One region of the Sorangium sp. So ce327 genome, then DNA from elsewhere that is predicted to be linked to it. Evidence: riboswitches for the same ligand, from Rfam matches in the RefSeq annotation. Region 1 holds a riboswitch; each other region holds the start of a gene.
The links. Region 1 has a riboswitch for cobalamin ahead of WME95_RS21870 (TonB-dependent receptor). Riboswitches for the same ligand answer to the same signal wherever they lie in the genome.
Positions count from the first base shown of each region.

Region 1 (5,709 bases):
GCTGGGGCGGCGGCAGAGCACAACGCGGCCGCCGGCGTGGAGCACGCCCAGGCTCCCGGGTGAGCTGAGCGTGAAGTTGTGCGCGACGGGGAGGACGGCCAGGTAGACGCTGCCCTCGTCGAGCCCGCAGATCTCCGCGCTGGCCCGCACGCTGTAGAGGTAGTCGTCGTGCGTCCGCGGGATGAGCTTCGGTACGCCGGTGCTCCCGCCGGACAGCTGGAAGAAGGCGACGTCCCCCGCGGCGGGCTCCGGGAGCTCCACGGGCTCCCGATCCAGGGCGGAGAGCGCTGTGTGCTCGCCCGGCTCGCCGGCCACGAGCACGTGCCGCAAGGTCCTGACGTCGCGCCGGATCTGGCTCGCCAGCGCGCGGTAATCGAACCCGCCGTCCCGGTCGGCGATGACGTACGCGACCGCCTCGGTGTGCTCGCAGAAATACGCGATCTCGGCGCGCCGGTGCGCGGGCAGGGCCAGCACGGGGAGCGCCCCGAGCCGGAACAGCGCGAAGCACACCTCGAAGAACTCCGCGATGTTCGGGAGCTGGACGACGACGCGATCCCCCGGCCGGAGCCCGAGGTGCAGCAGGCCCCCGGCGAGGCGATCGGCGCGCCGATCGAGCTCCCCGTAGCTCAGCCGGCGATCGCCGCTGACGAGCGCGATCCGATCCGGGTGCCGCGCGGCCCGCTCGCGGAGCAGGTGCCCGAAGGTCTCGCCGCGCCAGTAGCCGGCGCGCCTGTAGAGATCGGCCATCTCGGCCGGCCACGGAGTCCAGCCGTCGAGCGCCTGCGGTCGCGCCTCCGCGGGCGCCTGCCGGCTCTCCTCCGGAGCGATCATGCCCTCTCCGGCGCCTGGTTGAGGCCGAGCGCGTTCAGCATGGTCCCGAGCTTGGCGGTGGTCTCGGCGAGCTCGTGCTCGCCGTTCGAGCCGATGACGATGCCGGCCCCGGCATAGAGGCGGAGCGCCCGGCCGGCGACGTCGGCGCAGCGGATGACGACCGCCCACTCGCCGTCGCCGCTCGCGTCGGACCAGCCCACGAGCCCCGTGAAGAACCCGCGATCGAACCGCTCGATCGCCCCGATGGCCTCGCGGGCGCGGTCCGTGGGGTATCCGCACACGGCGGGGGTCGGGTGCAGCGCGGTGGCCAGCTTCATCGAGGAGATCGAGAGATCGCGCAGCTCCCCGGTGAGCCGGCTCGACAGGTGCCACAGCGTCGGGGTCTGCGTGAGCGAGGGCTCGTCGGGGACGCTCAGGCGCCGGCAGAACGGCCGGAGCGCGGCGGCGACGGCGTCGACGACGATCGCGTGCTCGTGCCGGTCCTTCTCGGACGCGAGCAGGGCGATCGCCCGCCGGCGGTCCTCGTCGGGGTCGGGGCTGCGGACCGCGGAGCCGGCGAGCGGATTGGCGATCACCCGGAGCCCGGAGCGGGACAGGAGCAGCTCCGGGCTCGCGCCGATGAGCGTCCGCGCGCGCGAGGTCGAGACGCCGCGCTCGGAGCTGGAGAGCCCCGCCGTGGGATCCGAGAGGTTGGCGGCGAAGGTGTAGCCGTTCCGGTTCTGCTGCGAGAGGCGCTGGAGGACGAGGCGGAGATCGACCGGCTCTCGCAGGACCATCTCCAGCATCCTGGAGAGGACCACCTTGCTCAGCGCCTCGGACCGCATCAGGCCCACCGCCGTCTCGACGCCGCGCACGTAGTCGCGGGGCTCGGGGACCTGGCGCAGCTCCTGGATGGTGATCGGCAGGTGCGACCGCGGCGATTCCGACGTGGGGTTGAGCGGGCCCGCGCTCTGGATCGCCCTCGGCACGATGAGGTGCGCCGGCGACGTGCTGTTGAACGGCACCGCGCCGACCACCATGGGGAAGCCCTGGCCGGCGCCGGCCCTCGACGCCGACGCGAGCACCCTCGTGACGCGGTCCGCGAGGCGATCGCCCTGATCCGCGCCGTTCGGCTCGAGGATCATGTCGTGTACGCCCTGCGCGAGGAGCGTGCGTGTCGGCGACGCGAAGAAGAACGCCGACTCAGGGGTGTATTGCTTCAACAGCTGCCCTGCGTTCACCGCGGGCAGCCCGACAGAGGCCGGTATCGAGATGGAACTCGTCACATTCAGCTCCGATGGGCGTCGAGAGCCACGTGGGCTCAGGTCATCGGGCGCTGGACGTCAGGTCTCGGGCCGCTCGTCTCTAACAACTGATAAAGAAAATCAGTTTCAAGTAACTCATGGCACGCGCGTGCAAGACTGTCAAGGGACTCCCGATTCTGTCTCGGGTGTGCGTCGCCGGTGGGCTCGCGGACGGGGCGCTCCGGGCCTTCGCTTCAGCGTTGACATCCTGCGTGGCGGGTGCGACGAGTCGCCCCGCCATCGGTGCTCGTCCGGCCATCCCCTGGCGAGCTGAAAAGGGAACCCGGTGAGAATCCGGGACTGCCCCCGCAGCGGTGAACGGGAACGACCATCACCAAGAAGCACTGGGCATGCACCAGAGCAGCCCGGGAAGCGGTGATGTGTAGGAGAGCGACCGGCGACGGCCGCAGCGCCCGTGAGTCCGAAGACCTGCCGAAGGTGCGCGCGCCGGTGCTCTGGCGCGCGCTGACCTGAGCCTTCGAGGGGAAGGCGTCCAGGCTCTCGACCACCTCGCTCGCGCGCGGTGCCGTGGCCCGTCACCAGCCCCCTCGCTTCGGCTCTCAGCTCACCCGGAGCAGCGCTGGGTCGACGCGGGCAGGCGGCGCGTGAATGGTTGATTCCTCTGATCGTCGGTCGCGTCGGCGCCAGAGCGCCGGCGCGGCGTGCTGGCTCTCGCTCGCCGCCTGCAGCGCCGTGGCAGCCTCGCCTGCCGCCCGCGCCGACGATCCGCGCAGGCCGGAGACCGAGCAGGGGGGTGATCCCGCTGCCGCTCCGCCGGGTGCAGACCCGCTGGAGGTGCGCGTCGAGGGGGATCGCCTGCGCGCGCCCGCGCCGCCCAAGGACAGGTCCGTCGCGGGATCGGTGCTGGGCCGCGAGCGCCTCACCGGCGCGGGGCTCGGGGCGGCGGACGTGCTCCGCACGCAGCCGGGCGTCCTCATCATCGAGTCGGGCGGCTTCGGCGGGCCGGCGACAGCGGCCCTCCGGGGGGCGACCGCCACGCAGACGCCGGTGTACCTCGCCGGCGTCCGCCTGAACGACGACGTCGTGGGGACGGCGGACCTCTCCCTCGTGCCCCTCTGGCTCATCGAGCGCATCGAGATCTACCGCGGCCACGCGCCCATCGAGGCCGACCGCCTCGGCCCCGGCGGCGCGATCTTCTTCGAGCCGCGGCGGCCTTCCCGGACGACGGCCGGCGTGGGCGCCATGGCGGGCTCGCTCGGCGCGCGGCGCGGGTGGGCGTTCGCCGGCGCCAGCGCGGGCCCGGTGAGCGCGATCGTCGGGGTGAGCGCCGAGGCCGCGGAGAACCGCTACACGTTCGTCAACGATGGCGGGACGCTCTTCGACGAGAGCGACGACACCGTGGAGCGCCGGCAGAACGCCGACGTGCGCACGATCGACGCGTGGGCGCTCGCGCGCGTCGAGCTCGGCGGCGGCGCGATCGTCGACGTGATCGCGAACGGCACAGGCCGCGAGCAGGGCGTGCCGAGGCTCGCGCTCCTGCCGTCCCGCGAGGCGCGGGGGGAGTCGCGGCGCGCGCTGACGTCCGTCGCGGCGCGGGTGCCGTTCGGCGGAGAGGCGCAGCACACGCTCGAGGCGCGCACCTCGTTCATCGAGGCGCGGTCGGAGGTCCACGACCCCCTCTTCGAGCTCGCGCTGCAGACGCCTGAGCTCCGCCTCGCCGGCCGCCGCCTGGAGCAGACGCTCGGGGCAACGCTCTCCTTCGCCGACCGGCTCCGGGTGCGGCCCGTGCTCTCGGTCGCGCGCGAGGGCATCTCACGCGCGCCGGACGACGTCCCGCTCGCGCGGTCGCGGCGCTCGTTCGCGCGCGGCGCCGTCACCGCGGAGGCGCGCCTCGGCGAGGGGCTCGCGCTGCACGCCCTCGCGAGCGGGGAGTGCCACGCCACCGGCGCGGACCGGGAGCGCCCTTGCGACGTGCTCGTCCCGACCGGGCGGGTCGGCGTGGAGGCGGGGAGCGACAGGCTCCGGCTCCTCGCGACCGTGGGCCGCTACGTCCGCGTCCCGACGCTCGGCGAGGTGTACGGCGTCTCCGGCGTCGTCCACGGCAACGCGGCGCTCGAGCCGGAGTCGGGCGCCACGATCGAGGCCGGGATCCGGGCGCAGACGGGGCGCGGCGCCGTGCTGCGCGGCGCCTTCCTCGACGTGTTCGCGTTCGGGAGCGCGGTCTCCGGGCTCGTCGCGTACGAGAAGTCCGGTCAGGGCTACGTGAGCCCGTACAACGTCGGCCGCGCCCGCGTCGTGGGCGCGGAGCTGCTGGCCGGGGTCGAGGTGACCCCGTTCCTCCGCGCCGAGATCGCGGCGACGCTGCTCGATCCGCGGGACACGACGCCGGGGCGGACGACCAGGAACGACCTCCTCCCGTTCCGCTCGCGCCTCGTCGTCGCGCCGCGCCTGCACGCCGAGTGGAAGCGCCCGGGCGGCGCCGTGTTCTCGGGCGCGTCGGGCGAGATCCGGGCCGTGTACCAGTCGAGCCGGTACGCCGATCCCGCCGGGCTCGGCGTGATCGCGGAGCAAGCGACCCTCGACCTCGACGCGGAGGCGAGGTGGCTCGGCGGGCACCTCGCGGTGAGAGGTCGCGTCGCGGACCTCCTGGACGCGCGGCGCACGGATGTCGTCGGGTTTCCGCTCCCGGGGCGGAGCGTGTTTTTCACACTGGAGTCAACATGGTGAAGATCAGTCTGTTTGCGTTCGCGATCTCGATTCCGATCCTCGGGTGCAACGTGGATTCGCCGCCGCCGTCGACGGGCGGCGTCCACGGCGGCGGCGACGGCGACGCGTGTGAGGGCGGCGTGGTCATCGTGACGAGCGACTACCAGTCGACGAACATCGCTGTGTCGGAGCTCGACGGGACCACCCTGTCGCCCTCCTTCGTGTCGAGCGGCGCGGCGAAGCCGGGGCTCAGCCTCGCGCTGTCCGGCGACGTCGACGTCCCGAGGGCGGCGCCGCCGTCCGGCCGCGTGGTCCTGCTCGATCGGTTCGGCACGAACGTGATCACCTGGATGGATCTCGAGACCGCCGCGGTCCTCGCGCAGCTCCCGGTCGGGCAGGGGTTCGAGTCGAACCCTCAGGACTACATCGAGGTGGGGGCGGACCGCGCGCTCGTGTCGCGCTACGGGAGCAACCCGAGCCCGGGCGTGGAGCCGTTCGACGAGGGCGGCGATCTCCTGATCGTCGACACGAAGGAGTACTCCATCGTCGGGCGCATCGCCCTGCCGGAGGAGGAAGAGGGGCTCCTGCCGCGCCCGTCGGGGATGGCGCGCGTCGGTGACGACGTTGTCGTGGCCCTCGGCCGGCTCGCCGCGGACCTCTCGACCGTGGGTGAAGGGCGCTTCGTTGGCGTCTCGCCGGCGGAGGCCGCTGTCACATGGACGGTCGACGTGCAGGGGCTCTACGGCTGCGGGCGTCTCGCCGTGTCGCCCTCGGGAGAGCGGCTGGCGGTCGCTTGCTCGAGCCGCTTCGACGCCGAGGCGATGGAGTACGATCCGGCGACGAGCGACGTCGTGATCTACGACGCTCGCACCTCGCCCCCGGAGGAGATCAAGCGGCTCGGCGTGGCCAGGGCGCTCGGCGCAGCGGT
Region 1 is NZ_CP150330.1:5,819,525-5,825,233, reverse strand. It holds gene WME95_RS21880 ((2,3-dihydroxybenzoyl)adenylate synthase) at 1-831, opposite strand, end outside; gene dhbC (isochorismate synthase DhbC) at 828-2,096, opposite strand; cobalamin riboswitch at 2,339-2,565, shown strand; gene WME95_RS21870 (TonB-dependent receptor) at 2,724-4,802, shown strand; gene WME95_RS21865 (hypothetical protein) at 4,796-5,709, shown strand, end outside.

Region 2 (5,709 bases), 4.4 Mb from region 1:
CCATCAGCTCCGAGGGCGCGCGGCGCCGATCCGTTGCCGACGCCCGGTGGCCCACGCGCGAGTTGGCGTGCGCGCGTGTCGCGGGCGAAGAAACGCCGGTGTACCCTGGCCGGTGTACCCTGAGGCCCCCGCGAGCATCTCCGGTGCGCCCGCTCCAGAACGAGCACGATCATGCATCCTGAACCCTGGCACCTGGTCACCAGACAACCGGACTACATCCTGGCTTCCTGGCACCAGATCTTCTGTGTCATCTGGCGCCGCGAGACGACCGAGGACGGCGCGCGCCACCTGAGGGATGCGTGCGCGGACTTCGCGAAGAAGCACCCGCGCGGCATAGGGCTGCTCACCCTCGTCGAGAGCGAGGCGTCGTTGCCATCGGCGCCCGCGCGCAGGGCGATCGCGAGCTTCCTCGCGGAGGCGAGCGCAACCATCAGGTGCTCAGCGGTCGTCTTCGAGGGCTCGGGGTTCCAGGCGGCGATGGTTCGCAGCGTCGTGACAGGGCTCACGCTCATTGCCCGCCAGCGTTATCCGCACAGGGTATGTGACATCGGGGAAGCCTGGCAGATGTTCGCGGAGCTCCTGCCCGCGGTGACGGGCGCCGCCGTGAGCGAAGCCGCGTTCCGGGCATCGCTCGACGCGCTGCGCGAGGACCTCCGCCGGACATGAGCCGGCGCGGCGTCTACTCCCAGTAAAGCGTCGCCCGCCCGATCGCGGTGAACGGCCACCCCGGCGAGTAGTGGATCCCGGTGACCGGGGCCGGCTCGTACTGCAGCCGCGACGCGCTCGCGAACTGGACCTCGCGCCACGTCGTGTCGAAGAGGTTCTGGATGTCCACGGCCACCTCGACGTTCTTCCACCGCAGCCCGGCGTTGGCGTCGACGACCGTGAACCCCTCGGCGGTGAGCGACTCGTCCTCGGTCGCGGGCCGAGCGCCGATCGCCTTGACCCGCAGCGCGGCGAACGGCGTGAACGCGCCGAACGTCGGGCGGACGCCGACGCCCGCGGTCAGCGTCCGGGTCGGCGCGAGGGCGACCGCGCTCGCGTTGCCGGCGTTCTCGCGGAAGCGCGCGCGGGTGAAGGTCGCGTCCACGTCCGCGAAGAGCCAGCTCCGGAGCCGGTAGCGCCCGCCGATCTCGATCCCGTAGCGCCGCGTCTGCCCCGACGCCTCGGTCGCGCCCGCGTCGCCGCTCCAGACCAGCTCCGAGTCCAGGTCGAGCAGGAACGCAGCCCCGTTCAGCGACAGCCCGCGCAGGGGCGCGACCCGCAGGCCGACCTCGTAGCCCGTCGCGGGCGTGATCAGCGTCGCCGCCCCCTCCCCCAGCACCGCGCCCTGCGCGTCGTTCGAGTGGAAGCCCCGTCCGAAGTGGGCGAAGAGATCGACCCCCTCGACGGGCGACACGATCGCCGTGAGCTTCGGGAGCAGCTGCATCTGTCCCCGGGCGCCGCTCGACCTGTTCCCCGCCGCCTCGAGGTCCTCGCCCGGGTCGTCCACGTTGACGTCGATCCACTGCGCGCGCGCCCCGAGCACGACGCGGAGCCAGCGCCGGAGCCGGGCGTCCTGCTCGACGTAGACGCCGATCTGGCTCTCATCGACGTGGGTCCTGCTCTTCTCCTCGATCCGCTCGCGCGCCTCGTCGTGGTGGAGGGACTTGTCGATCGCGTCCGCGCGGATCTGCGCCCCCAGCGAGGTCGTGAACCTCGCCCCGCCGATCTCGTATTGCCTGCGGAACCGGAGATCGGCGCCGCCGACGGCGCGGTCGTCGTTCTGCTCGATCTGGTCGCCGTGGACGGGGTCCTCGCTGAAGAACGTGAAGTTCGAGTACAGCGTGAAGCGGTACCGGACGAGGTAGGCCAGCGCGCTCAGATCGGCGTCCCGCCACGCCGTCGAGTACGCGACGGACGCCATGTGCCGCTCGGTCGCGCCGCCCTCGGTCGGATCCACGGCGCCGAAATGGTCGATGCACGGCTGTCCGAACGCCGAGGGGGGCGGGTTCAACCCGCCCTGCTCGCCCTCGCCGCACACGGCGCGCGCGGGGATCTGGCCGGAGCCGTGCCAGGTCGATCCATAGGACATCCAGGTCATCTGGACCTTCCCGGTGTTGCCCAGATCGTGCGTGGCCCGCAGGACCACGTTGAAGCGCTTGAGCCGCTCCGGGCTCAGGAACGGCCCGTCGTTCCGGTAGATCTCCGCCGCGGCCACCGCGCGCCACGTGTCGCCGAGATCCGGCGAGGCGATGACGAGGCCGCGCTGGATGCCGTACTGCCCCAGGCTGACCTGCGCGTAGCTCTCCTCGAGCTTCTCGGCGAAGCGCAGGTTGACGGCGCCCGCCGTACCGAAGTCGCCGATGCTCGCGTAATAAGGCCCCTTGTAGCCGTCGAGCCCTGTCACGAGCTCCGGGATCATGAAGTAGAGATCGGTGAAGCCGTGCCCGTGGCCGTGGCTGACCATGTTGACGGGCACGCCGTCGACGAAGAAGGCGACGTCGGTCCCATGATCCGCGTCGAATCCGCGGAGGAAGTACTGGTTCGCCTTGCCCCCGCCCGCGTGCTGCACGGCGAAGAGCCCGGGGACCGACTCGAGGAGGTCGCCCGGCCGGAGCCTCGGCCTGAGCTCGAGCTCCCGGTGTCCGACGGAGACGCGCGACGCGGCCTCGCTGCCCGGCTTCTCCGCCTGGATCGTCACCTCGATCGCGGCGTCGACCGCGGGTGCGGCCTCGCCGGTGGGCGCTGCGGCGGCGGCCTCCGGCGGGGCAGCGGGCGCATCGGGGGTGTCGCCCTCGGCGCGCGCTGGCCGCGCGGCGGCCAGCACCATGGATAACGCGGCGAGCAGATGAAATGGATGGCGGTGCCCGTGGCTCGTCGTGACCGTCTCGCGCAGCATTCGTGTCCTCCTTCGCCGCAATCGCGCGGAGCGGCGTCGGGCCGCTCGCGTCGAGCTCCGCGAGGACGAAATGGCTGGCCATCGCACGGTGCGCTGGACCGACCTCTCGCCCCCGCGGGCGACCGGAAGGCGACGCGGGGGCGGTTCGGTATCCGGGACGTGCGCAGAGAGGTGGAGCTGCACCGGCTCGGACCTCACCGCCTCCCTCGAGGCTCCCAGGTCGAACCGGCGCCGGATGTCTCCCGCCGCCGGGCGCTGGCAGGTCTTCGGGCTCGCGAGCGCTCCGGTCTGACCGGCTCCCTACTGTCCACCGCTTCCCAGCCCTCGGCGGGCCAGTGCATGGGGTGGAGGTCGTTCTCGCTTACCGCTGCGGGGCAGCCCCGGAATTTCACCGGGTTCCCTCTTCGGCCCAGGCGAACGCCCGGGCACCAGCACGGCGCGCACCCTAGGACCGCGCGCCTTCGGCTGTCAATCGCTACCGCTCGGCTCGCCCGCTCGACGCGCGCCGCTCTCGCGCCATGCGCGCGCCTCGCGCTCTCCATCCGAGCGCCTCGACGCGCGCCTGCCGTGCAGGCCGAACGTTCGGGCTCTAGCGAGGATGGGCTCGCTCCTCCGTGGGTCGCGTGCTACACGGCCGCCGCCGTATATGCCCCGTAACGATCTCCGCAACATCGCCATCGTCGCCCACGTCGACCACGGGAAGACGACCCTCGTCGATCACATGCTCCGCCAGTCGGGCGCCTTCCGAGAGAACGAGGTCGTGGCCGAGCGGGTCATGGACTCGAACGACCTCGAGCGGGAGCGCGGCATCACCATCCTCGCGAAGAACACGAGCATCCGGTACCGCGGGGTCAAGATCAACATCGTCGACACGCCCGGCCACTCCGACTTCGGCGGCGAGGTCGAGCGCACGCTCATGATGGCCGACGGGGCGCTCCTCCTCGTCGACGCCGCCGAGGGCCCGCTGCCGCAGACGCGCTTCGTGCTCTCGAAGTGCCTCCAGCGCGGCTTCCCGGTCATCGTGGTCATCAACAAGATCGACCGGAGCGACGCGCGCGCCCACGAGGTGCTCTCCGAGGTGTTCGACCTCTTCTGCGACCTCGAGGCGAGCGACGCGCAGATGGACTTCTCGACGCTCTACGCGATCGCGAAGTTCGGCCAGGCGAAGCGCGAGCTCGAGCACGAGGCGAAGGACCTCGATCCGCTCTTCGAGACCATCCTCGAGCGGGTCCCCGGCCCCTCCGGTGACCCCGACGGTCCGCTCCAGGTCATCGTCTGCAACACGACCCACGACGACTACGTGGGCCGGCTCGCGGTCGGCCGCGTGGTCCGCGGCACCGCCCGGTCCGGCGCCGACGTCGCGCTCCTCGGCGAGGGCGGCCAGTCGCGCGGCTACGTGAAGATGCTCTACGCCTACGAGGGGCTGAAGCGCGTCGCGGTCGAGAGCGCCGTCGCGGGCGAGGTGATCGCGATCGCCGGGCTCGACGCGGTCACGATCGGCGACACGATCACGGATCCGGCGCACCCCGAGGCGCTGCCGCGGATCGTCGTCGAGGAGCCGACGATCAAGATGAAGATCGGCGTCAACACGTCGACGTTCGCCGGCAAGAGCAAGCAGTCGAAGTTCCTGACGAGCCGTCACCTGAAGGAGCGGCTCGAGCGCGAGGCGATGAAGAACCTCGCGATCCGGGTGGAGCCGACCGAGGTGCCCGACACGTTCGTGGTGCTCGGCCGCGGCGAGCTCCAGCTCGCCATCCTGGTCGAGACGATGCGGCGCGAGGGGTACGAGATGCAGCTCTCGAACCCCGAGGTGGTGACGCGCGAGATCGACGGTGAGGTGATGGAGCCGCTCGAGCTCGTGGTCGTGGACGTGCCCGACACCTACGTCGGCATCGTGACCGAGCGCCTCAGCTCCCGGCGCGGCCGGATGGTGAAGATGACGAACCCCGGCTTCGGCCGCGCCCGCCTCGAGTTCCGGGTGCCGTCGCGCGGGCTCATCGGCTTCCGCGGCGAGTTCCTGACGGCGACGCGCGGGACGGGCCTGCTCAACACGATGTTCGACGGCTGGGCGCCCTGGGGCGGCCCGATGATGCGCCGCCCGACCGGCGCCATCGTCGCCGATCGCGTCGGCGTGGCGACCCCGTACGCGCTGCACCACCTGCAGCCGCGCGGCATGTTCTTCATCGTCCCCGGCGTCGAGGTCTACGAGGGGATGATCATCGGCGAGCACAACCGGCCGAACGACACCGACGTCAACGTCATCAAGGAGAAGAAGCTGTCGAACGTGCGCAACCACGGCAAGGACGAGAACGTCCTCCTGGCCAGCCCGCGGCTGCTCACGATCGAGACGGCGATGGAGTGGATCGACGGCGACGAGCTCGTCGAGGTCACGCCCGACGCGGTGCGCGTCCGCAAGAAGGTGCTCGCGTGCAACCGCCGGGAGCGCCGCGAGGACGCGATCGAGCAATCGCAGGCGGTGGAGTGAGCGGCGGGGGCGCGCGGAACGTCCGACGCGCGCCCGACGCGCCCGACGCGCGCCCCTCCCGTACCTGCCGCGCGATAGGATGCCCTGATGAGAACGCCGCTGCTCTTCGCTTTCCTGGCTTCGCTCGTCGCGCTCGCGGGGGCGGGCGCTTGCGGCGGGGCCGTCGTCGTCGACGGGCTCCCCGGGAGCTCCGACGGCGCCGGGGGCGCTGGCGCGGCCGTGGGGTCGCCATCGGCGAGCTCCGGCGGGGCCTCCGTCGAGGAGCAGAAGGCCTCGTGCGATTTCTTCTGCTCGCTCTTCGACGGCGTCACGTGCCCGGAGCTCCGGTGCAGCGAGCGCTGCG
Region 2 is NZ_CP150330.1:1,381,780-1,387,488, reverse strand. It holds gene WME95_RS05110 (hypothetical protein) at 172-666, shown strand; gene WME95_RS05105 (TonB-dependent receptor) at 680-2,881, opposite strand; cobalamin riboswitch at 3,122-3,329, opposite strand; gene typA (translational GTPase TypA) at 3,480-5,366, shown strand; gene WME95_RS05095 (hypothetical protein) at 5,454-5,709, shown strand, end outside.
Region 2: it holds a riboswitch for cobalamin, as region 1 does, so the genes downstream of both, WME95_RS05105 (TonB-dependent receptor) here and WME95_RS21870 (TonB-dependent receptor) in region 1, are expected to answer to the same signal.

Region 3 (5,709 bases), 5.4 Mb from region 1:
CTCCCCCCGCGCGAACACCTCCCGCGGCGGCCCGTCCGCGAGGACCTGGCCGTCGCCCAGCAAGACAGCGCGCGAGGCGAAGAGCGGCACGAGATCCACCGCGTGGGTCGCGGTGACCAGCGTGGTCCCCTGCTGCTCGGAGAGCGCGCGCAGCGTCTGGCACAGGGCGAGCTCGCCTTCCGGGTCGAGCCCCGCGGTCGGCTCGTCGAGCAGCAGCACCCGCGGCCGCATCGCCAGCATCCCGGCGATGCACGCGCGCTTGCGCTCGCCGAAGCTCAGCGCCTCGATGGCCCGGTCGGCGAGGTGGGCGATCTGCACGGCGGCGAGCGCCGCCTCGGCGCGGCGGCGCGCCTCGGGCGCGGGCAGGCCGAGGTTTCGCGGGCCGAACAGGACGTCGTCGAGGAGCGTCGCGCCGAGCAGCTGGTCGTCCGGGTCCTGGAGCACGAGCGCGGCGCCCGCGGCGACGGCGTCCGAGGGCGAGCCCACGCGGCGGCCCGCGATCTCGACGTCGCCGCCGGGCGCCGGGAGCAGCCCGACGAGCGTCCGGAGCAGCGCTGTCTTGCCGGCGCCGTTGCCGCCGAGCACCGCCACGGACTCGCCCTCGCCGACGTCGAGGCGCACGTCGCGCAGCACGGGCTCGCCGCGCCGGTAGCCGAGCCGGGGGGCGCGCAGCGCGATCATCCGGCCTCTCCCGCGGCGACGCTGAGCCCGAGGGCCGCGAGGGCGGCGGCGGCGAACGCGACGTTCGCGGCGGGCGCGCTCGTCCTTCGGTCGGCGACGGGGAGCTTCCCCTGGTAGCCGCGGAGCTGCATCGCGAGCGCGGCGCTCTCGGAGCGCTCGAGCGTCCGGAGCGCCACGACGCCCGCGACGGCGCCGGCCGAGCGCGCGGCGGCCCCGGGGCGGGTGAACCCGCCGCGGAGCGCGGCGGCGCTCCACGCGCTGTCGGCCGCGCGCTGGAGCACGCCGGCGAAGCGTCGGGTCAGCGCGAGCAGCTCGACGAGGGCCGCGGGGACGCCGAGCCCGGCGAGCGCCGCCTCGATCTCGGCGGGCGCTGCGGCGCCGGCGAGCCACCGGAGCACGGCGGCCGCCGCGAGGACGCGCGCGCCGATGGCCGCGGCGCGGCGGGCCCCCTCGGCCGTGATCGCGTCGACGGGGAACGGCGCGCCGGGGAGGAGCGGCGCTCCCGGCGTGAGCGCGAGCGCGAGCGCCGCCGCGACCGCTCCGATCCACGCGGCGGGCGCGGCGGCGCGGAGGACGGCGCGCGCCGGCGTGCCCTGGAGGCGGAGGGCCGCGCACGCGAGGAGGAGCAGCGCGGCCGGCGTGACGGGCGAGCGCGCGCCCGCGGCGACGCAGCACGCCGCCACGGCGGCCCCGAGGCGGAGCCGGGCGTCCACGTCGCGGAGCCGCGGGGGCGGGTCAGTCCGCACGGAGGCCTTGGCCGCCGGCCTTGACCGCGGGCGCGCCCGCGCGCTCGACGAAGAGCACGCGCGAGAAATAGCCGAGGGCGAAGCCGGCGAGGAGCCCGGCCCAGAGGAACGCGAAGAGCAGGAGGTCGCCCTCGAGGCCCGCGAACAGCGGCCCCGTGTCGTGGCGCCCTGCGTCCTCGGCGACGCGGCGCACCACGGCCTCGTCGACGCCGTCCCAGGACGCATTGCCGCAGGCGGCGAGCCAGAGGGAAGCGGCGAGCCGGAGCGCTGCCGCGCACGCGCGCCGCGCGAGCGGCGCTGGCAGCGGGCGCTGTCCGAGCCGCCGCGTCACGACGCCCCCGGGGCGAGCCGGACGACCTGGAGCCGGTCCAGGATGTCGGGCCGCCGGGCGCGCAGGAAGGCGAGCGCCCCCGCGGTCATGACGCCCTCGAGCAAGCCGAGCGGCAGCTGGGTGGGGACGAAGGCCAGGGCGACGCCCGTGAACATGGACGTCACCGACCCCTCGCCCGAGAGCCCGAGCGCGAGCGCGAGCGCCGTGGTGGCGTAGGTTGCCCAGTCCGACGTCACGCCCGCCAGGAACCCCGCGACCCAGAGGTTCGCGCCGCAGCGCCGCGCGAGGTGGAAGGCGAAATATCCGGTGAAGGCGCCCGCGATGCCCATCGACGCGACGTCGGCGCCGAGCGTGGTGAGGCCGCCGTGCGCGAGGAAGAGGGCCTGGATAAGGAGCGCCACCACGGTGACGAGGACGGTCATCCAGGGGCCGATGAGCACCGCCGCGAGCCCTGTGCCGCACGGGTGGGAGCAGGTCCCGGCGGTCGGCACCGGCACGGGCATGCACGAGATCGCGAAGACGGCGGCCGCGATGAGGCCGACGAACGGCTTGTAGAAGGCGTCCTGCTCGGTGCGGCGCCGGAGAAGGTGGAGGGCGATCGCGACGAAGGGCAGGGCGAGCGCGTTCCAGAAGGCGCACCAGCCGAGCGGCAGGACGCCTTCCGCGAGGTGCATCGCGGCCGCGGGCCGGGGCGCGAGGAGCGTCCCCAGGGACACGGCGGCGATCGACAATGCGCGGCCGTGAAGACCGATTTCGGCGCTCCGGGTGAAGTCCGCACCCGAACGCCACGAAGACGTGCGCAAGCTGCACCTCGTGGGAGGCTCGGGTAGGTCTCCCGGCTCATGGGTTCAGGGAGCTGATCGAGCTCCCAGCGCTGCGTCCACCTTCCCAGGCCTCTTCCTAAATGAGGCCCAGTGGTCTTCGGAGGCAGCTCCCCACTCACGGTGGCGGGACCGCGCCGGTTTTGCACCGGCTTCCCTGTTATGCCCCGGAGGGCACCCGAGGAATGGATTGTCAGGCCGGTGCTCGGTAATCCCGTTTCGTGCCCGGCGTCAAGGACGTCGCGCCCCGATCGCGGAGGAGGCGCTTCGCGGAGGAGGCGCTCAGCGGGCGCTGCATCTGGCATGGCGTGTCGGACGAGCTCCCCGTCGAGCGCGGGCCAGCTCCGCCTCGCGCGCGGTGCCCCGCGCGTCGGCCCACGTATCCAGGCGGCGCGATCACGCGAGCCGGGCGCGTACCGGGGTGCGGACCCCGGGCGCGCGGACCGGGCGAACCCGGGTGCGTCGACCGGGGTCGAGCTTCCGCCTTGCGCGCTCCGGCCCGCCACGCGCCCTCGTCCGCGGCGTTGGTGCGGCGGTGATGCCTGCCGCTGGTGGACGCCTCGCCCTCGCGGGCACTGCCGGGGCGCACGAAGCCATCACTGCCGAGGCGCGCCGCGCGCCCGTCGGTGCCCCCATCGAGCAGACATGGGCGCGCCGACGAGCGATCGAGGCCCTGTGATGCGATGGCCGAGGCCGAGAAATTGACCCAGACGCATCACGCGAAGAGTCGTCGAGCACACGTCTTGAATTATGTCCCCCTTAGATAAAACCTGTTTACTTTGTCGCCGTGCGGGTGCAGCGCCTGTCGCGGGCTGCGCCTGAGCGGGGTCTCTCGTGCGCTTGAATACAAGGCGCCGGCGCGTTCTTTCCGCAGTGTGCTTTGTTCGTCCGGGCTCTTTACTCGGGAGCAGGCGTCCGGTGTACGGCCTGCTGCCTCGTGGCATCTCTTATTGAAGAGATGAGGGATTTCGTGTTCGCTCGTCTCGGAATGCACGGCGAACGCTGCGCTGTGCGCTGTCTCCGGTGGAGGGGTATGCCCGGCTCGAACGTGAATTCCCGCTGCGCTTGTGTGTGTGGGTTGCGCGCCCGCCTGGCCGCCTTCGTGTCTGGAGCGCTCTGCTCGCTCGGCGTGCAGTCATTGCACTTTGTTATCGACAACGCGCTTGCGGATGCCACAATCTGACTACCGCATGCGCACCGGCGCGGACCCCCCAGCCCGGAGCGCATGCGGTCTTTTTTCTTCGCACCGTGGCGGACGTTCAAGACTCCGGCGCGGTGTCCCTGCCGCGGTCATTCTGGGCCCCCCTCCAGCGTGATGCGCGGTATTTTTTTTGCCGTCGAGCGCGCGGTTCGCGCCTCCCGAGCCTTCACTTGCCCGTGAATGTGGCCTGCGATTTCGCCAGGAACGCTTTCATTCCGAGCTGTTGATCTTCGCTGCCGAAGAGCGCGGCGAATGCCTGGGCTTCCAGCTCGTTGGCGGCGGCGAGGTCGAGGCTCTCGCCGCGCAGGAGGACGCGTTTGGCGGCGGCGACGGCGAGCGGCCCGCGTGAGGCGATCTTGAGGGCGGTCTCGCGGGCGCGCGCGAGGAGCTCGGTCGCCGGGAAGACGGCGTTGACGAGCCCGATCGACAGCGCCTGCTGGGCGGTGATCATGTCTCCTGAATAGACGAGCTCGCGCGCGCGTCCTGGCCCGACCCGTCGCAGCAGCCGCTGGGTCCCGCCGAACCCCGGGATGACGCCCAGGTTCACCTCGGGCTGGCCGAGCTTGGCGCCTTCGGCGGCGTAGATGAAGTCGCATGCGAGGGCGAGCTCGCAGCCGCCGCCCAGCGCGAAGCCGTTGACGGCGGCGATCACGGGGAAGGGGGCAGTCTCGATGAGCTCGGCGAGCCGGTGGCCTGCGTCGGCGAACCGTTTCGCGGCGATGCTGTTCATGGCCGCCATCTCCGCGATGTCGGCGCCGGCGACGAACGCCTTGCCGGCGCCGGTCAGCACCGCCGCGCGGACCTCGTTGCCGTCGGCGGGCGCGAGGAGGTCGCGGAAGGCCGTGGTGAGCTCGCCGAGGACGGCGGGGTTCAGGGCGTTGAGTTTGTCGGGCCGCTGGATGGTCACGATGGCGACGTGATCCGCGCGCTCGACGGCGACGAACTGGAGCGTACCGCGAGCAGGGGCCCCCGGCTGCTGTTCTTGAGCGGTCATGGAGCGTGGTTAGCAGCGCCCCGCGCCGGGGGGAAGCGTCTGCCGCGGGCCGGGGAGGGCGTCATTCCGTGTCCTCACGGGCCTGCTATGCTGAGCCCGTGGACGAGCCGACGAGCGAGCGATTTCCGGAGGAGTCTCGCACCTGTTCCGGGACATGGCCCGTCGCTCGATGATCCGAACTCACCGCTTGAGTGCGGGTGCGCGACGTGACGGTCCTGTCGCGAGCCCGCGTGCGATCGTGGTGAGTCGAGCAGACCGCCCGTCCTCCGACCCGCACACCCGTGTTCGCCTCGCGCGTATCCCGCCGCCGCTCCCCCGTCATCATCCCCCCTGGAGAGAGCCAGGGAGGGAGGGGGTGCCGCGCGGGGGGCCGGCGGGGTAGGGCCCCACGAACCCGAGCGCCGGCCCGCTCCGTGCGACGCCCTTTCAGATCGGCCCCGCCGTTCAGCCGGCCACGGCCCCCCAAAAGGCGCGAGTTCGTGGGAGGGGCCCCCGCCGGCCCCCCGCGCGGCGCCCCCTCCCTCCCTGGCTCCGCAGCAGCCGCCTACACCGCCCGCCCGCTCTTCTGCCCCTTCTCGTCGTACACGTAGAACCCCCGCCCGCTCTTCTTCCCGTACCACCCCGCCGCCACCAGGTTCCGGAGCAACGTGGCCGCCCGGTACTTCGAGTCCCCGAACTCCCGGTGCAGCACCTCCGCGATCGACAGCACCGTATCGAGCCCGATCAGGTCGGCGAGCTCGAGCGGCCCCATCGGGTGGTTCAGCCCGAGCCGCGCCCCCGCGTCGATGTCCTCCGGCGTGGACAGCCCCTCCTGGAGCGCGAAGCACGCCTCGTTGAGGAAGGGGATCAGCATCCGGTTCACGATGAACCCGGGCTGGTCCTTCGAGGTGATCACCGTCTTGCCGAGCCCAACCGAGAGCGCCCGGACGGCCTCG
Region 3 is NZ_CP150330.1:377,650-383,358, forward strand. It holds gene WME95_RS01425 (energy-coupling factor ABC transporter ATP-binding protein) at 1-681, opposite strand, end outside; gene WME95_RS01430 (CbiQ family ECF transporter T component) at 678-1,427, opposite strand; gene WME95_RS01435 (hypothetical protein) at 1,417-1,758, opposite strand; gene WME95_RS01440 (energy-coupling factor ABC transporter permease) at 1,755-2,468, opposite strand; cobalamin riboswitch at 2,567-2,776, opposite strand; gene WME95_RS01445 (enoyl-CoA hydratase/isomerase family protein) at 3,947-4,774, opposite strand; gene WME95_RS01450 (3-hydroxyacyl-CoA dehydrogenase family protein) at 5,319-5,709, opposite strand, start outside.
Region 3: it holds a riboswitch for cobalamin, as region 1 does, so the genes downstream of both, WME95_RS01440 (energy-coupling factor ABC transporter permease) here and WME95_RS21870 (TonB-dependent receptor) in region 1, are expected to answer to the same signal.